One region of the Streptomyces sp. SP17BM10 genome, then DNA from elsewhere that is predicted to be linked to it. Evidence: riboswitches for the same ligand, from Rfam matches in the RefSeq annotation. Region 1 holds a riboswitch; each other region holds the start of a gene.

Region 1 (4,807 bases):
TTCGACCTGGCCGGTGAGTCCAAGGTCGAGGAGACCGAAGTCCTGAGCGAGACGGTCGAGACGGTGCGCTGCCGCTGGTGCAACGCGGTGGACCAGGTCGAGCTGGTCGCCCGCCCGGGCGCGCAGGACGCGGCGGCCGAGGCCGAGCAGGCCTGATGCCCCGCCGGTGCGGCGGACGGTGCACGGCAGGGCCGTCCGCCGCACGGGACAATACAGACAGAACGCACGGAGCGTGACGACAGGGACGGCGGCCGCGGGGCCGCCCCCGTTGGACCAGGATCGGAGCCGAGGACGTGGTGGACGCAGCGAGGGAGCCCGCCGGACCGCAGGGGCAGCCCGCTGCGGAGCCGGCCGCCGGGGCGGCGGGGGTCGTCGACGGTGCCACTGCGTCCGGTGCCGCCGCGGAGCCGGGGGCCGGCCGTCCCGTCGAGAAGCTCGACCGGCCGCTGCCGGAGGGCGTGCGCCGGCGCGTGGTCGGCCTGGCCGCGGACGCGCTCGGCGGGTTGCCGTCCGGCGAGCTGCCGCAGAGCCTGCGTCAGTACGCCAAGTTCACCCCGGCCCGGCGGGCCAAGTACGCGGCCACGGCGATCGCGGCGGCGCTGGAGTCGGAGCCGGCCTTCCGGGTGCGGATAGCGGAGCGGCTGCGGCTGGGCCAGCCGGACCTGGTGAAGGCGCTGGAGTCGGGCAGCGTCCCCGGCGCCGCCGATCCGATGGACGTCGCGGCCGCCGCCTACCTGGTGCGCTCGGCGGGCTGGAGCCGGCTGGTCGCCGAGGCCGGTGAGGAGGCCGAGCGGGCCGGCGCCGAGGGCGCGGCCGCGGAGGCGGCCCGGCTGGTGGAGAAGTTGCAGGCCGAGCTGGCCGAGGTGCGGGCCGCGGCCCGCGCGGACCTGGACCGGCAGCGGGCCGAGTCCGAGGACGTCCGGCGGGAGGCCGACTCGCTGCGCAAGAAGGTGCGTTCGCTGGAGAGCGACACCCGCCGGGCGCAGGCCGAGACGCGGCGGGTGACCGGCGAGCTGGAGGCGCTGCGCGCGCAGGCGGCGATCGAGCGCAGTGCGGCCGAGAGCGAGGCGCGGCGGCTGCGGCACCGCGTCGGCGAGCTGGAGACGGCCGCCGAGCAGGGGCGGCGCTCGGCCCGCGAGGGGCGCAGCGTGGAGGACATGCGGCTGCGACTGCTGCTGGACACCGTGCTGCAGTCGGCGCAGGGGTTGCAGCGCGAGCTGGCCCTGCCGGTGTCGCAGATCCGCCCGGCGGACCTGGTGGAGGCGGTGGTGCCGGGCTCGGCCTCGCCGCACGACGTGGCCCGGCGCGGGCTGGCGGAGGACGATCCGGCGCTGCTGGACCAGCTGCTGGCGATCCCGCAGGTGCACCTGGTGGTGGACGGCTACAACGTGACGAAGACCGGCTACCCGACGCTGCCGCTGGAGCAGCAGCGGCTGCGGCTGCTGGGCGGGCTGGCGATGCTGGCCCAGCGCACGCAGGCGGAGGTCACATGCGTGTTCGACGGGCAGGACCTGGACGTCCCGGTGATCATGGCGCCGCCGCGCGGGGTCCGGGTGCGCTTCAGCCGGACCGGCGAGACGGCGGACGAGCTGATCAGGCGCCTGGTGCGGGCCGAGCCGCAGGGCCGTCCGGTCGTGGTGGTCTCCGCGGACCGGGAGGTCGCGGAGGGCGTGCGGAAGGCCGGCGCGCGCCCGGTCGCCTCGGTTCTACTGCTGAACCGGCTGGCGCGGCCCTGATTCCATGCCGATGGTGATGACGGCTGGTCAGCGTCCGGTTTGCGGTGATGTGCGGATTCGGTGAAGCGGCGTGGGGGCCCGGAGTTCACGCCTTCGGGGGAGTGGCGTAACGCCTGGATCTTCACTAGGGTCTGGCGTCAAACCTATTTTCCGGATTTCTCACCCGAACCGGTGAGTCCATGAGTCCATGGAAGAAGGAGCCGGTCCCTTGGCCTCCCACCGCCGTCCCAAGCAGCCGAGCCGCGCGCGGGTCTCCGTGCTCACCGCCGCCGCTGCGACCGCGGTCGCGCTCTCCGCCCAGGTGGCCGCGCACGCCGCGCCGCAGCCGAACAAGACGGACGTCAAGGCGCAGATCGACGAACTGCAGCAGGAGCAGGAGCAGGCGGCCGAGAAGTACAACGGCGCCAAGGAGCGGGCCGACCAGCTGCGCAAGCAGGCCGACCAGCTCCAGGACCAGGTGGCCCGCGGCCAGGAGCAGATGACCCAGCTTCAGACCGGCCTCGCCGGCGTGGCGGGCGAGCAGTACCGCACCGGCGGCATCGACCCGTCCGTCCAGCTGATGCTCTCCTCGGACCCGTCCGGCTACCTGGACAAGGCCTCCAGCGTCCAGCAGGCCAGCGCCACCGAGACCGACGCGCTCAAGGGCCTGCTGGACCAGCAGCGCCGCCTGGACCAGGAGAAGGCCGAGGCCGCCGCGGTGCTGGCCTCCCTGGACTCCACCACCAAGGACCTGAACCAGGCCAAGGCGGACGTCAACGCCAAGCTCAAGGCCGCCCAGGACCTCCTCAACTCGCTCAGCGCCTCCGAGCGCGCCGCGCTGAAGGCCCAGCAGGCCCAGGACGACCGTGCCTCGCGCGGCACCGACCGGGTCGACCTCAGCAACCTGCCGCCGGCCAGTGGCTACGCGGCCGTGGCCGTGGCCAAGGCGATGGGCAAGCAGGGCTCGCCGTACGTGTGGGGTGCCACCGGCTCGACCACCTTCGACTGCTCGGGCCTGATGGTCTGGGCGTACGGCCAGGCCGGCGTCTCGCTCCCGCGCACCTCGCAGGAGCAGGGCCACTATGGCACCCGGGTGCCCTCGCTGGACCAGGCCCAGCCCGGTGACCTGGTGATCTACGGTCCCGACATGCACCACGTCGGGATGTACATCGGCAACGGCATGGTGGTGCACGCGCCGCACACCGGTGACGTGGTCAAGGTGATGAAGGCCGACGCGATGCCGATCAACACGATCCGCCGGGTCTGACCCTCCGACACGCCGGGGGCCGGTGCGAAGGCCCTGTGATCCGCGCCACCTCCCGAACGGGGGTGGCGCGTTCGCTTGTGCGCGTTTCCCCGGGTCCGCGTGACAAGTGATCAGCCTTGCGTACTGCTGCGATCACCTTCTGTCATCTTCACAAAAGAACTTGGATATTCTTCCGCCTTTTTTCTGACAAGGATTTGAACCGATCACGGTTCAGTTACTAGGGTCGTGCCCCGAACCACCGCACTGTCGATCGCCCAGCCAGGGTGGCGGCGGTGGTTCCCGCCGAGTTCGTGAAGCAGCGGGACGCGTCGAAGCGACCGTCCGACAGGGGAGCCCAGTGGTTGGGCGCTGTGGAGCGGAGCCGGGGAACCACGTTCCTCCGGGGTGAATCGGCGCCAGGTCGGCCGGTGGAACGGCCGTGAGGCGTCGTAGGGCATGCTTCCGGCCCGAACCCGTCAGCTCACCCGGTAGGCGGACGTAGGAAGAAGGAGTCCGCCTTCGTGGCGTCCCATCGTCGTCCCAAGCCCGCCGGTCGTGCCCGAGTCTCGTTCCTGACCGGTGTCGCCGCCGCAGCCGTCGCCCTCTCCGCGCAGTCCGGCGCCCACGCCGACCCGACGCCGACCAAGGACCAGGTCAAGGAGCAGGTCGACCAGCTCAACGAGCAGGCCGAGGTGGCGACCGAGCAGTACAACGCCGCCCAGGCCAAGCAGCAGGAGCTGCAGAAGCAGGTCTCCGGTCTGCAGGACCAGGTGGCCCGCCAGCAGGAGCAGGTGACCGACCTCCAGGGCGGCCTCGCCCAGATCGCCGGCGAGCAGTACCGCAACGGGGGCATATCCCCGACCGTCCAGCTGATGTTCTCGTCCAAGCCGGACAACTTCCTCAGCCAGGCCGACGCCCTGAACCAGGCCGGCAGCACCCAGAAGGGGCAGCTGAAGGAGCTCCAGGACCAGCAGCGCAAGCTGGACCAGGACCGCAACGAGGCCCAGGGCAAGCTCGCAGAGCTGGACGCGACCACCCAGCAGCTGAAGGCGTCCAAGGAGCAGATCCAGGCGAAGCTGAAGGCCGCCCAGGACCTCTTCAACACGCTGTCCGAGCAGGAGCGCCAGGCCATCAAGGCGGCCGAGGAGAAGGCCGCCGCCGACGCCAAGGCCAAGGCCGACGCCGCGAAGGCCCAGCAGGCCGCCGCCGACCGCGCCTCCCGCGACAGCAGCCGCACCGACCTCGGCTCGGCCCCGTCGTCCTCGCCGGTCGCCAAGCCGCCGGCGCCGGGCAGCTCGCGCGGTGCGGCCGCGCTGTCCTACGCGGCCACCAAGATCGGCAGTCCGTACGTCTGGGCCGCCACCGGCCCGAACTCCTTCGACTGCTCGGGCCTGATGGTCTGGGCGTTCGACCAGGCCGGCGTCTCGCTGCCGCGCACTTCGCAGGAGCAGGCCAACGCCGGCACCCGCCTCGGCACGGACCTCTCCCAGGCCCAGCCCGGCGACCTGCTGATCTTCTTCAGCGACGCCCACCACGTCGGCATCTACGCCGGCAACGGCCAGGTGCTGCACGCGCCCAAGCCGGGCGCGAGCGTCCGCTACGAGGCGGTCTCCAACATGCCGCTCTCGGTCATCGTGCGGGTCTGATCCCCCGCTCGGCTTCCCGCAGGCCCGGCCCTCCTCCCCGGAGGGCCGGGCCTGCGGCGTTTCCTTTCGTCGGGCGCATGTCCGATTGGAGGCCGAATATTCGGGTTGGGAGGGGTTTGGACTCGGTTGCCCGGACTCGCTAACGTCTGCCACCGGACTCCCGCTCCAGGACCGCCCGCTTGGGTGCGGCGGCGGGACCG
Region 2 (4,807 bases), on a different contig from region 1:
GCCTCACTTGACGCGATGATAGCTGCTGTGCACGTGCATCAGCACGAGACGGTGCAGGTGCACGAGGCCTTTCACCGGCCGACCTGAACTCTTCACGGACCCTTCTCGCGACGGTACGTAAACGGACATAGTCGACCGAACCGTCCACCCTCCGATAACCGGCCGTGAGCGGCCCCCCGCTGAATGTTGATCTTCGAAAGCCGGGAGTCGCGCACTCGTGACGCTCCGTCAGACAGCCCGTCGACTGTGAGACATCTCACGCGCCACGGATGCAACGTGACGCCCTGCCGACCGCGTCTCCAGGAGATACCGGTGGACGCGCGGGGGTTGGGGCAGGTATGTCCGGAATATGACCCAATGACCGCTCATCGGCCCGCGTACGCGGGACCTCCGCGCGCCGCGCACACCACGCTCGCGCGAAACCGGCACGGCAGCCGACTGCAGTCCTGACGGGCCGATGACCTACGATCTCCGCCATGAGCACCGCAGCCATCCCGGGCGCGCCACTGCCCGTTCGCACTCCAGGCTCCCGTGCGCGGGGGCGCCACCGTCGCCCCGAGCGCCCCGAGATCCCGGCCGGCTCCCCGGCCCTGGTGCTCGCCGTGCCCGCGACCGCCGGGCCCGAGTCCCGCTCGGTCGTCGAGGAACTGCTCTCGATCGTCCGCAGCGAGCAGAACGGCGTCCAGACCGCGGTGGGCTACCTCCCCGGCGAGGGCACCGAGGGCGCGGACGGCACCGAGCGCAGCATCGGCGAGCTGCTGGCGTCCGCCGCGGAGGCCGGCGTCCCGGCGCCGATCCTGGTGCCCCTGGTGCCCGGCCCGCACGACTTCCTGCCCGAACTCCACGCGCTCGCCGCCGAGTACGGCGCCCACGTCACCGACGTGCTGGGCCCGCACCCGCTGCTGGCCGAGGCCGTCCACGTGCGCCTGTCCGAGGCCGGGCTGGCCCGCGCCGACCGCGCCCGCCTGTTCGCCATCGCGACCGCCGCGGACGGCGTCGTGCTGACCACCGTGGGCGGCGAGGACGCCGCGGCCGCCGCCGGCATCACCGGCGTGCTGCTGGCCGCCCGCCTGGCCGTCCCGGTCGTCGCCGCCGCGCTCGACGTGCCCGGCTCGGTCGCCGCCGCCGTCGCGCACCTCAAGGAGACCGGCTCGCAGCGCCCCGCACTGGCCCCGCTGGTGATCGGCCCGGAGGCGGACTCCGAGCTGCTCGCCACGGCCGCCGAGGAGACCGGCTGCCCGTCCGCCGCGCCGCTCGGCGCCTACCAGACGGTCGGCCAGCTCATCGCCTCGCTGTACCTGGCCGCGCTGCCGACGCCGTCCGCGGAGGCCCTGGCGGCCGCCCAGGCCCAGGCCGAGGCCGAGGCGGCGGAGGCCGCCGCCGAGGGCTCCCGCGCGGCCCACGCGGCCACCGGGACGGCCCCCGGGGCGCCCGCGCAGGAGGTCGGCGAGTAGCCGCCGACCGCACGCACCGAAAGGGCCCGGAACGACTCCGTTCCGGGCCCTTTCGGCTTGCGGCGTAAAGGAATTAAGAACCTAATGTGCGAGATGTCCGTTCTGTGATTGTTTGCGATCGGGTGACCTTCCGTCATCCGAATCCTGAGCATCTGCCAGTTGTGCACATCCGCAGGTTTATTGCGAGAAAACGATCATTTTCGATCTTGGAAAAGGAAAGTTTTGGTGACTTTCCATAACCCGTGATGCGCATCACAGGTATTTGCAGTTCGAACTTAAGTCTGCTTAACGTGCTCCCCGTTCGTGACCACACGGACCCAGCTCATCCGCAACGCCGAGTCCTGCCGTCGGGTGCGCTGGAAGCGCGAAAACGCACCACGGCAGGAGCGGGGGACCCACAGGTAAGTCGCCCCGGACCGCTCCACGGAACGGTTCTGGGCTAGGGGTGAAGCCGCGCCACAGCGCGGCCGGGCAACTCCGGCCCGAATCCGACAGCTCACCTCGCAGGCGTGGGAGAGGACCGCGTCTTCATGCTGCCCACCAACGGCACTCGCCTGTCCAGCCGCACCCGCCGTGTGATCGCCGCCCTCGGCGTCGCGGGCGTCGGCCTCACCATCCCCTGCCTCACCTCCGGCACCGCCTCGGCCGCCTCCATCGCCACCTGGGACAAGGTCGCCCAGTGCGAGAGCAGCGGCGACTGGAGCATCAACACCGGCAACGGCTTCTACGGCGGCCTGCAGTTCACCTCCAGCACCTGGGCCGCCTTCGGCGGCACCTCGTACGCCCCGCAGGCCAACCAGGCCACCAAGGACCAGCAGATCGCCGTCGCCGAGAAGGTCCTCGCCTCGCAGGGCCCCGGCGCCTGGCCCGTGTGCTCCGTCCAGGCCGGCCTGACCGCTGGCGGCGCCCCGGCCGCGGTCGACACGTCCGCCGCCGCGAGCGCCACGAAGGCCGCCCCGGCCGCCCAGCCGTCCTCGAAGCCCGCCGTCAAGCCCGCCGCCCCGGCGCAGGACCAGGCGCAGGCCCCGGCCGCCGCCGACTCCGCCAAGGGCACCTGGGCGCAGAAGCGCCAGGACTGGGCCCAGGGCGGTGCCCGCACGGGCGCCCAGGCCGGTGCCTCGGACTACACCGTCGTGGCCGGCGACTGGCTGTCGACGATCGCCGACAAGCACAACGTCAAGGGCGGCTGGCAGCGTCTGTACGAGCTGAACCGCGGCACCCTGACCGACGGTCCGAACACCATCTACCCGGGCCAGCACCTGTCCTTCGGCGACTCCGCCCAGGCGCCGGCCGACCAGTCCGGTGACTTCAACTGGTTCGACCGCTCGCAGAAGCCGGGCCAGTCCTCCGCCGGGAACACCGTGAACGCCCAGCCGGCCGCCGCGGCCCAGACCCCGGCCGCCAAGCCGTCCTCGAAGCCCGCCACCCAGACCCCGGCCCCGGCCGTCACCGGCTCGATGGCCGCCGCGGTCGACTTCGCCAAGGCGCAGGTCGGCCAGGCGTACGTCTACGGCGGCACCGGCAACGGCGGCTGGGACTGCTCGGGCCTGACCCAGGCCGCGCTGCGCGCCGCGGGCATCTCGGTGCCGCGCGTCGCCAACGACCAGGCCGCCGCGAGCACCCACGTCTCGCTGGACAGCCTGCAGCCGGGCGACCTGCTGTTCTGGTCCAACAACGGCCAGGACTCCGGCGTCTACCACGTCGCGATCTACATCGGCGGCGGCCAGTACGTCGAGGCCGCCAACCCCAGCGCGGGCGTCCGCCTGCAGACCATCGCCAACTGGGCGCCGGACTTCGCCGGCCGCGTCTGAGGGTCCTTCCGGAACCGTCCCGCCGGGGGCGGTTGACGGATCGCGGGTAGCAGCGCGCAGCTGACAGATAACAGATAACAGCTGACAGATAACAGATTTCAACATCTGTCATCTGTCAGCTGCCACCCGCCCGCCCCCGGGGAGAGACTGGTCGCTCTCCCCGGGGCTTCGCCGTACCCGCACGCACCCGCCCCTCCGCGCACCGGAGCATTCGCATGGTCAAACCCCGGCCCAACGGGCATGCTGCTGCTCTGCACCCGAGGAGGAGTCACCCATGGCCCAGGTCACCGTCACGCTCGACGCGAACCTCGCGATCGACGCGATGATGCTTTCCGGCACCAAGAGTCCTCAGGACGCCGTCGAACTGATCCTGCGCGACTACCTGGCCCGCGGTCGCCGCACCGAGACCCGCACCGGCGACGCCGCCGACGGCCACCGCGTCACCGCCGACCGCCCGGCCGTCCAGGAGGGCTGACCCCGGCCGACCCGTTACGGCGCGCCGAAGGGCCCCGGAGAGCAACCGCCCTCCGGGGCCCTTCCCGCGGCCGTCACGGCCGTCGCCGGCCGGCCCGCCCTCAGCGCGCGCAGGCCCCTGTGGAGCCGCGCATGACCAGCTCCGGCTGGAACATGAACTCCCCGCGCTGGGCGGCGTTCGCGCCCACTTCCTCCAGCAGCGCGTCCACCGCCGCCGTCGCCATCGCCTCGACCGGCTGGCGGATCGTCGTCAGCGGCGGCTCGGTGAAGGCGATCAGCGGCGAGTCGTCGAAGCCGACCACCGACACGTCGTGCGGCACCGACAGCCCCCGCTGCCGCACCGCCCGGATGACCCCGAGCGCCATCATGTCGCTGCCGCACACGATCGCCGTGCACCCCTTGTCCAGCAGCGCGCCCGCCGCCGCGTGCCCGCCCTCGACGCTGAACAGCGTGTGGTGGACGAGCTCCTCGGCCTCCTCCTGCGTCCGCCCGAGGACGGCGCGCATCGCGGCCGTGAAGCCCTCGATCTTGCGCAGCACCGGCACGTACCGCTTCTGCCCGACCGCCAGCCCGATCCGCTCGTGCCCGAGCTCGGCGAGGTGCTGGACGGCCATCCACATCGCGGCCCGGTCGTCCGGCGAGATGAACGGCGCGTCGATCCGCTCGCTGAAGCCGTTGATCAGGACGAACGGCACCCCGCGCCCGGCGAGCCGGGCGTAGCGGTCGTGGTCGGCGGTGGAGTCGGCGTGCAGACCGGAGACGAAGACGATGCCCGCCACGCCCCGGTCCACCAGCATCTCGACCAGTTCGTCCTCGGTGGACCCGCCGGGCGTCTGGGTGCACAGCACCGGCGTGTAGCCGTGTCGGCTGAGCACCTGCTCGATGACCTGCGCGAGCGCGGGGAAGATCGGGTTGCTGAGCTCCGGCGTGATCAGCCCGATCAGCCCGGCGCTGCGCTGGCGCAGGCGGGTCGGCCGCTCGTACCCGAGCACGTCGAGGGCCGCCAGCACGGTCTGCCGGGTGGCGGCGGAGACGTTCGCCTTGCCGTTGAGTACGCGGGAGACGGTG
Region 3 (4,807 bases), on a different contig from region 1:
TGGGGCGCCTGCGGCAGGGCGTTGTAGCGGTGCGGGTACTCCGTCGCGTAGGCGTGGTACGCGCGGAGGACGGCGGCGACGGCGTCGTCCCCGCTGCGGCCGACGGCGGCGTCGGCGAGCCGGGTGGCCAGTTCCTCGGTGACGCGGACGGCGATGAGCCGCCGGAGTTCGGCGAGGCCGCCGCTGACGTGCTTGTACAGGGAGGGGGTGGCGACGCCGGCCCGGGCGGCGACGGCGGCGAGGGTGAGGCCGTCCGCTCCCTGGTCGTCGATGAGGGCGAGGGCGTGGTCGACGACCTGCTCGGGCGTCAGTCCGACTCGGGGCATGGCTCGGTCTCTCGGTCTCTCTGTTTCGATCCGGGGAGGGTGCTCAGGCGATCTCGGCGAGGAAGGGCAGCAGGGCGTCGGCGACGGCCTGCGGGTTGTCGGCCATCGGGTAGTGCCCCGACCCGTCGATCATCACCTTCCGGGCGCCGAGCGCCGCGGTCTGCCGGTCGGCGACGACCTCCGGCTTCGGGAAGTCGGGGTCCTTGGTGCCCATGAGGACGAGCGCCGGGCACCGCACGGCGGCGCTCCAGCCGACGGGCGAGGAGTCGCCGCGGACGTGGCCGCGGGTGGCGGTCCTGCGGCCGGGGGTGCGCAGCGCGTCGACGAGCCCGGCCACGTACGCGTCGAAGTCGGCCGGCTTGGCGCCCGGGTAGGCGAGCTTGCGGTGGTAGAACCCCCAGAACGCCGGCCAGTTGATCACGACCGTTCCCATGGCGTGGACGACGCCGCGCATGAGGGCGTTCTGCGGGAGGTTCTCGATGAAGGCGTCGATCAGGACGATCCCGGCGACCCGTTCGGGCGCGTCCCCGGCGACCTTGACGACGGTCGCCCCGGTGTAGGAGCTGCCGGCCAGGACGGCCCGCTCGATGCCGAGGTGGTCGAGCAGGGCGAGGACGTCGGCGGCGATGGCGCCCGGCGCGTAGTCGTCCCAGACGATCGAGGACTCGCCGAAGCCGCGCAGGTCCATGGTGATGACGCGGCGGCCGGCGGCGGTGAGCAGCGGGACGAGGTGCCGGTACGAGCGGCGGCTGTCGAGCATCCCGGGGAGGAGGACGACGGGGGTGCCGTCGCCCTTCCGGGTGTCGTCGAAGGCGATCCGGCCGCCGGGAACGTCGAGGTACTGGGTGTCCGGGGTGGTGGTGCCGTTCATGGTGGGCCTCCTCGGTCCGCTGCTGCGGTGGCTACCGGCGGTGCTGCCGATAGCCATAAAGCTAAGGCTAATAGCCTTAGCCGTCAAGCTGCCGGCCTACTCCGATGGGAAGAGGCCGCAGCGCCGAGCGGCAGCCCCGCCCCTGGGGTGCCCCCGCCGCTCGGGCGCCCCGCGTCCTCAGGTCCCCTCGACCTTGAACGGGTCGTGCTCGCTGAGCAGCTTCTCCAGTCGGGCCTGGTCCACCCGGGTGACGATCTCGTTCGTCTCCTGCCTGTCCCGGATGACCTTGGCGAGCGTGAAGGACGAGGTGACGGTGTAGAGCAGGCCGATCCCGAGGAAGGCCCGGGTCCAGGCCCCGACCGGCAGGTAGGCGATCCCGATGGCGAGGGCGGTGCCCGACAGGGCGAAGGAGAGCACGGCCTGAAGGTGGTACGCGGCCGTGGTGCGGGACTGCATCGGTGCGTTCATGGCGCCAGGATCGCGGCGGCCGGGCCCGCCGCACATGAGTAGGGGTACTCAGATGGGCCCGTTCGGGCCGCCGTGCGGTGACGCCCGATCACGTTAAGTGGTGTCAGGGGTGGGCAAGAGGCGCAAATCAGTCATAGGGCACAAGCCGCCCGCCCGGTTGTCGGCCGTCCCGGGCGGACGGCTTGGAATCAGGGCGTCCTAGGATTAACGTTTGATAACGCAGCGCGGTCGAAACGCCGTACCCAGACGGCACCGTGCGCCGTCGCCTAATCCCGCCGGCCGGCCTCCGGGCAGGTCAGGGAGCCGGGGAACCACGTTCCTTGGGGTGAATCGGCGGGGCCCCGGCCCGGCCGTAGGAGACCTTCCTGCTCCGAACCCGTCAGCTAACCCGGTAGGCGCGAAGGAAGGAAAGGAGCACGCCTCCGTGGCGTCGACGCACACCCCGGCACAGCCCGCCGGCCCTGCCGCCGGTACCCAGCTCCTCGACCACCCCCGTCCGGTCGAGGACGAGTTCCCGGCCCCGGAGGCCGAGGCCAACCGCCACCGGATGCCGCGTCAGACCCGCGGAGCCTCCCCGCTGCTCGGCGTCACCGCCGTCGCCGCCACCCTGGGCGCCACCGGCTTCGCCTCCGCGACCCCGGCCGCCGCGCCCGCCGTCGAGGCCCCGGACGAGGCCCCGGTCGCGCTCTCCGCCGACCCCGGCCTCGCGCTCGCCGCCCGCATCCAGCAGCAGGCCGACGGCCAGCGCACCGCCGCCGAGGAGAGCGCCCGCGTGCAGGCCGCGCAGGAGGCACAGGCCAAGGCCGCCGCCAAGGAGGCCGAGGCGAAGAAGGCCGCCGACGACGCCGAGAAGGCCAAGGCCGCCGCCCTCACGCTGCCGGTGCGCGACTACAACCTGAGCGCCCACTACGGCCAGAGCGCCCGCTACTGGGCGCACCTGCACACCGGCCTGGACTTCGCCGCCGACACCGGCACCGCCGTGTTCGCGGTCGGCCAGGGCACGATCACCTCGGCCGGCTGGTCCGGTGCGTACGGCTACCGGATCGTCGAGACGCTGCCCGACGGCACCGAGATCTGGTACTGCCACCTCTCCTCGATCATCAAGGGCAGCGGCCAGGTGACCTCCGGCCAGCAGATAGGCAAGGTCGGCGCCACCGGCAACGTCACCGGCCCGCACCTGCACCTGGAGGTCCGCCCGGGCGGCGGCGCCCCGGTCGACCCGGAGACCTGGCTCCAGCAGCGCGGCCTCAACCCCTGAACCCCCGCCGAAGAGCAAGGCCCCGACCGTCACCGGCCGGGGCCTTCCCGGTTCAGTCCCCTTCCGGCACCTCCGACGCCTCCGATCCTTCCGGAGCTTCCGGCAACCGGGCCAGGTACGCCTCGATCTCCGCCGACCCCGGCTCCGGCGCGAGCTCCGGGAACTCCTCGACCAGCAGCCGTGGCAGTCCCGGCACCGTCCACTCGCCGAACAGCGCGAGCGCCGCCTCCACCGCCGCGTCCTCGAACTGCCCGAAGTCCCCGGCCAGTTCGTCCGGCATCGGCCGCCCCAGCGCGTTCAGCTCGGCGAGGTTGCGGTAGCTGCGCCGCATCAGGCCCTGCTCCAGCAGCCGCCGCGCGCCGTCCGTGGCCATGCCGACCGAGAGCACCCGGCCGGGGCCCCAGCCCTGCTCGTCCGGCTCGTCCAGCCACCCGGCCTCCGCCAGTGCGCCGAACGCGTCCAGCCGCTCCTCCTCGGCCAGTTCGAGGAACCCGGCGAGCCAGTCCCGCACCGCCTCCCCGTCCGCGACGTCCACTCCGTGCGCGCGCAGCAGGACCGCGTACAGCCGGGGCCACGTCACCAGGTCGGCCCGGCGCAGCAGTCCCGCCGCGACCTCGCCCTGCCACTCGGCCTCGGCGTGCAGCCGCTCCTGCCGCTTGGCGTTGAGCCGCTTCGCCGCCCGCTGGTGGTCGACCAGGAGCCGTACGGCCTCGCCGTACGCGAACGGGTCGTCGTCGGGGGCGGGCTGGACGTACAGGTGGAGCCGCTCGTACAGCAGGTGCTCCACGGCGTCCGAGGTCAGTTCGGGCCAGCCGTCGCGCATCCTGCCCTCGCCCAGCTCCAGCAGCGCCAGCACCGCGCGCACCGGCGCCTCGGCCACCGGGGTGCGGCCCTCCGCCGCCGCCCAGGCGAGCAGGTCGGCGGCCCTGGTGCGCGGGGCGAGCCGCAGGTCTTCGTCGTTCATAGCTCGAACGGTAACCGCTGGTCGGGGGTAGGGTCGGCAGCCATGGTCCCCGTACGTCTCACCGGCCCCCGGCTGGCCATCCGCGAGTACCGCCACACCCCGGAGGAACTGGACGCGCTGCACGCGCTGTTCGGCGACCCGGAGGTCACGCGGTACCTCCCGTTCGAGCCGCGCGACCGCGAGGACTGCGCGGACCAGCTCGCCCTCTACCTGGAGGGGGCGATGGAGGAGGAGCGCGACACCTACCGGCTGGCCGTCACCCTCCACACCGGGCCCGGCGCGGACGACGACCCGGCGGACGCCCCGCCGATCGGCCAGGCCGCCCTCACCGTCGGCCCGTACCGGTCCGCCGAGCTCGGGTACGTGCTGCGCCGGGACGTCTGGGGGTACGGCTACGGGAGCGAGATCGCCCGGCTGCTGTGCGTCCTCGCCTTCGACCGCCTCGGCCTGCACCGGCTGGCCGCGTCCGTGGACGTCGACAACACGGCCTCCGTCCGGGTGCTCGGGAAGCTCGGCTTCCAGCGGGAGGGCCGGATCCGGCACGACGTCCTCAAGGGCGGCATCTGGTCCGACTCGTACCTGTACTCGCTCCTCGCCGACGAGTGGCGGGGGAGCGGTACGGGCGAAACGGTGGGCACGGGGGGTTAACCCCACCCCCGATCCGCCAGGTCTCCGGATGCCGCCGCACCACCCCGCCCCACAAGAATGAGACCGTCAGCAGGGGACGAGACGAACAGGGGCCGGGGACATGAGCAGTACCTCCACCACGCACGACCGCGACTGGGGCTTCCTGGACGACCGCGACACCCGTGGCACCGAGCAGGCCGGAAGCCGCCCCGCCCGGGCCCGCCGCACCGAGGAGCCGCCGCCGTTCTGGCGGGCGCCGTTCTCCGCGCACTACTACCGCGAGGTCGGCTACG

Evidence for each region. Region 1 has a riboswitch for cyclic di-AMP ahead of PUR71_RS19900 (NlpC/P60 family protein). Riboswitches for the same ligand answer to the same signal wherever they lie in the genome.
Region 2: another riboswitch for cyclic di-AMP. It lies ahead of PUR71_RS30845 (transglycosylase family protein); the one in region 1 lies ahead of PUR71_RS19900 (NlpC/P60 family protein).
Region 3: another riboswitch for cyclic di-AMP. It lies ahead of PUR71_RS14980 (M23 family metallopeptidase); the one in region 1 lies ahead of PUR71_RS19900 (NlpC/P60 family protein).

The regions. Positions count from the first base shown of each region.
Region 1 is NZ_JAQYXB010000588.1:235,934-240,740, reverse strand. Features, by position in the region: gene PUR71_RS19915 (hypothetical protein) at 1-156, shown strand, start outside; gene PUR71_RS19910 (NYN domain-containing protein) at 294-1,736, shown strand; gene PUR71_RS19905 (C40 family peptidase) at 1,945-2,982, shown strand; cyclic di-AMP (ydaO/yuaA leader) riboswitch at 3,319-3,472, shown strand; gene PUR71_RS19900 (NlpC/P60 family protein) at 3,483-4,607, shown strand.
Region 2 is NZ_JAQYXB010000661.1:14,473-19,279, forward strand. Features, by position in the region: gene PUR71_RS30840 (sirohydrochlorin chelatase) at 477-1,454, shown strand; cyclic di-AMP (ydaO/yuaA leader) riboswitch at 1,816-1,977, shown strand; gene PUR71_RS30845 (transglycosylase family protein) at 1,985-3,265, shown strand; gene PUR71_RS30850 (hypothetical protein) at 3,540-3,740, shown strand; gene PUR71_RS30855 (LacI family DNA-binding transcriptional regulator) at 3,841-4,807, opposite strand, start outside.
Region 3 is NZ_JAQYXB010000565.1:20,381-25,187, reverse strand. Features, by position in the region: gene PUR71_RS14995 (TetR/AcrR family transcriptional regulator) at 1-326, opposite strand, end outside; gene PUR71_RS14990 (alpha/beta fold hydrolase) at 370-1,197, opposite strand; gene PUR71_RS14985 (YiaA/YiaB family inner membrane protein) at 1,375-1,665, opposite strand; cyclic di-AMP (ydaO/yuaA leader) riboswitch at 1,919-2,077, shown strand; gene PUR71_RS14980 (M23 family metallopeptidase) at 2,090-2,923, shown strand; gene PUR71_RS14975 (hypothetical protein) at 2,976-3,887, opposite strand; gene PUR71_RS14970 (GNAT family N-acetyltransferase) at 3,930-4,535, shown strand; gene PUR71_RS14965 (sensor domain-containing protein) at 4,636-4,807, shown strand, end outside.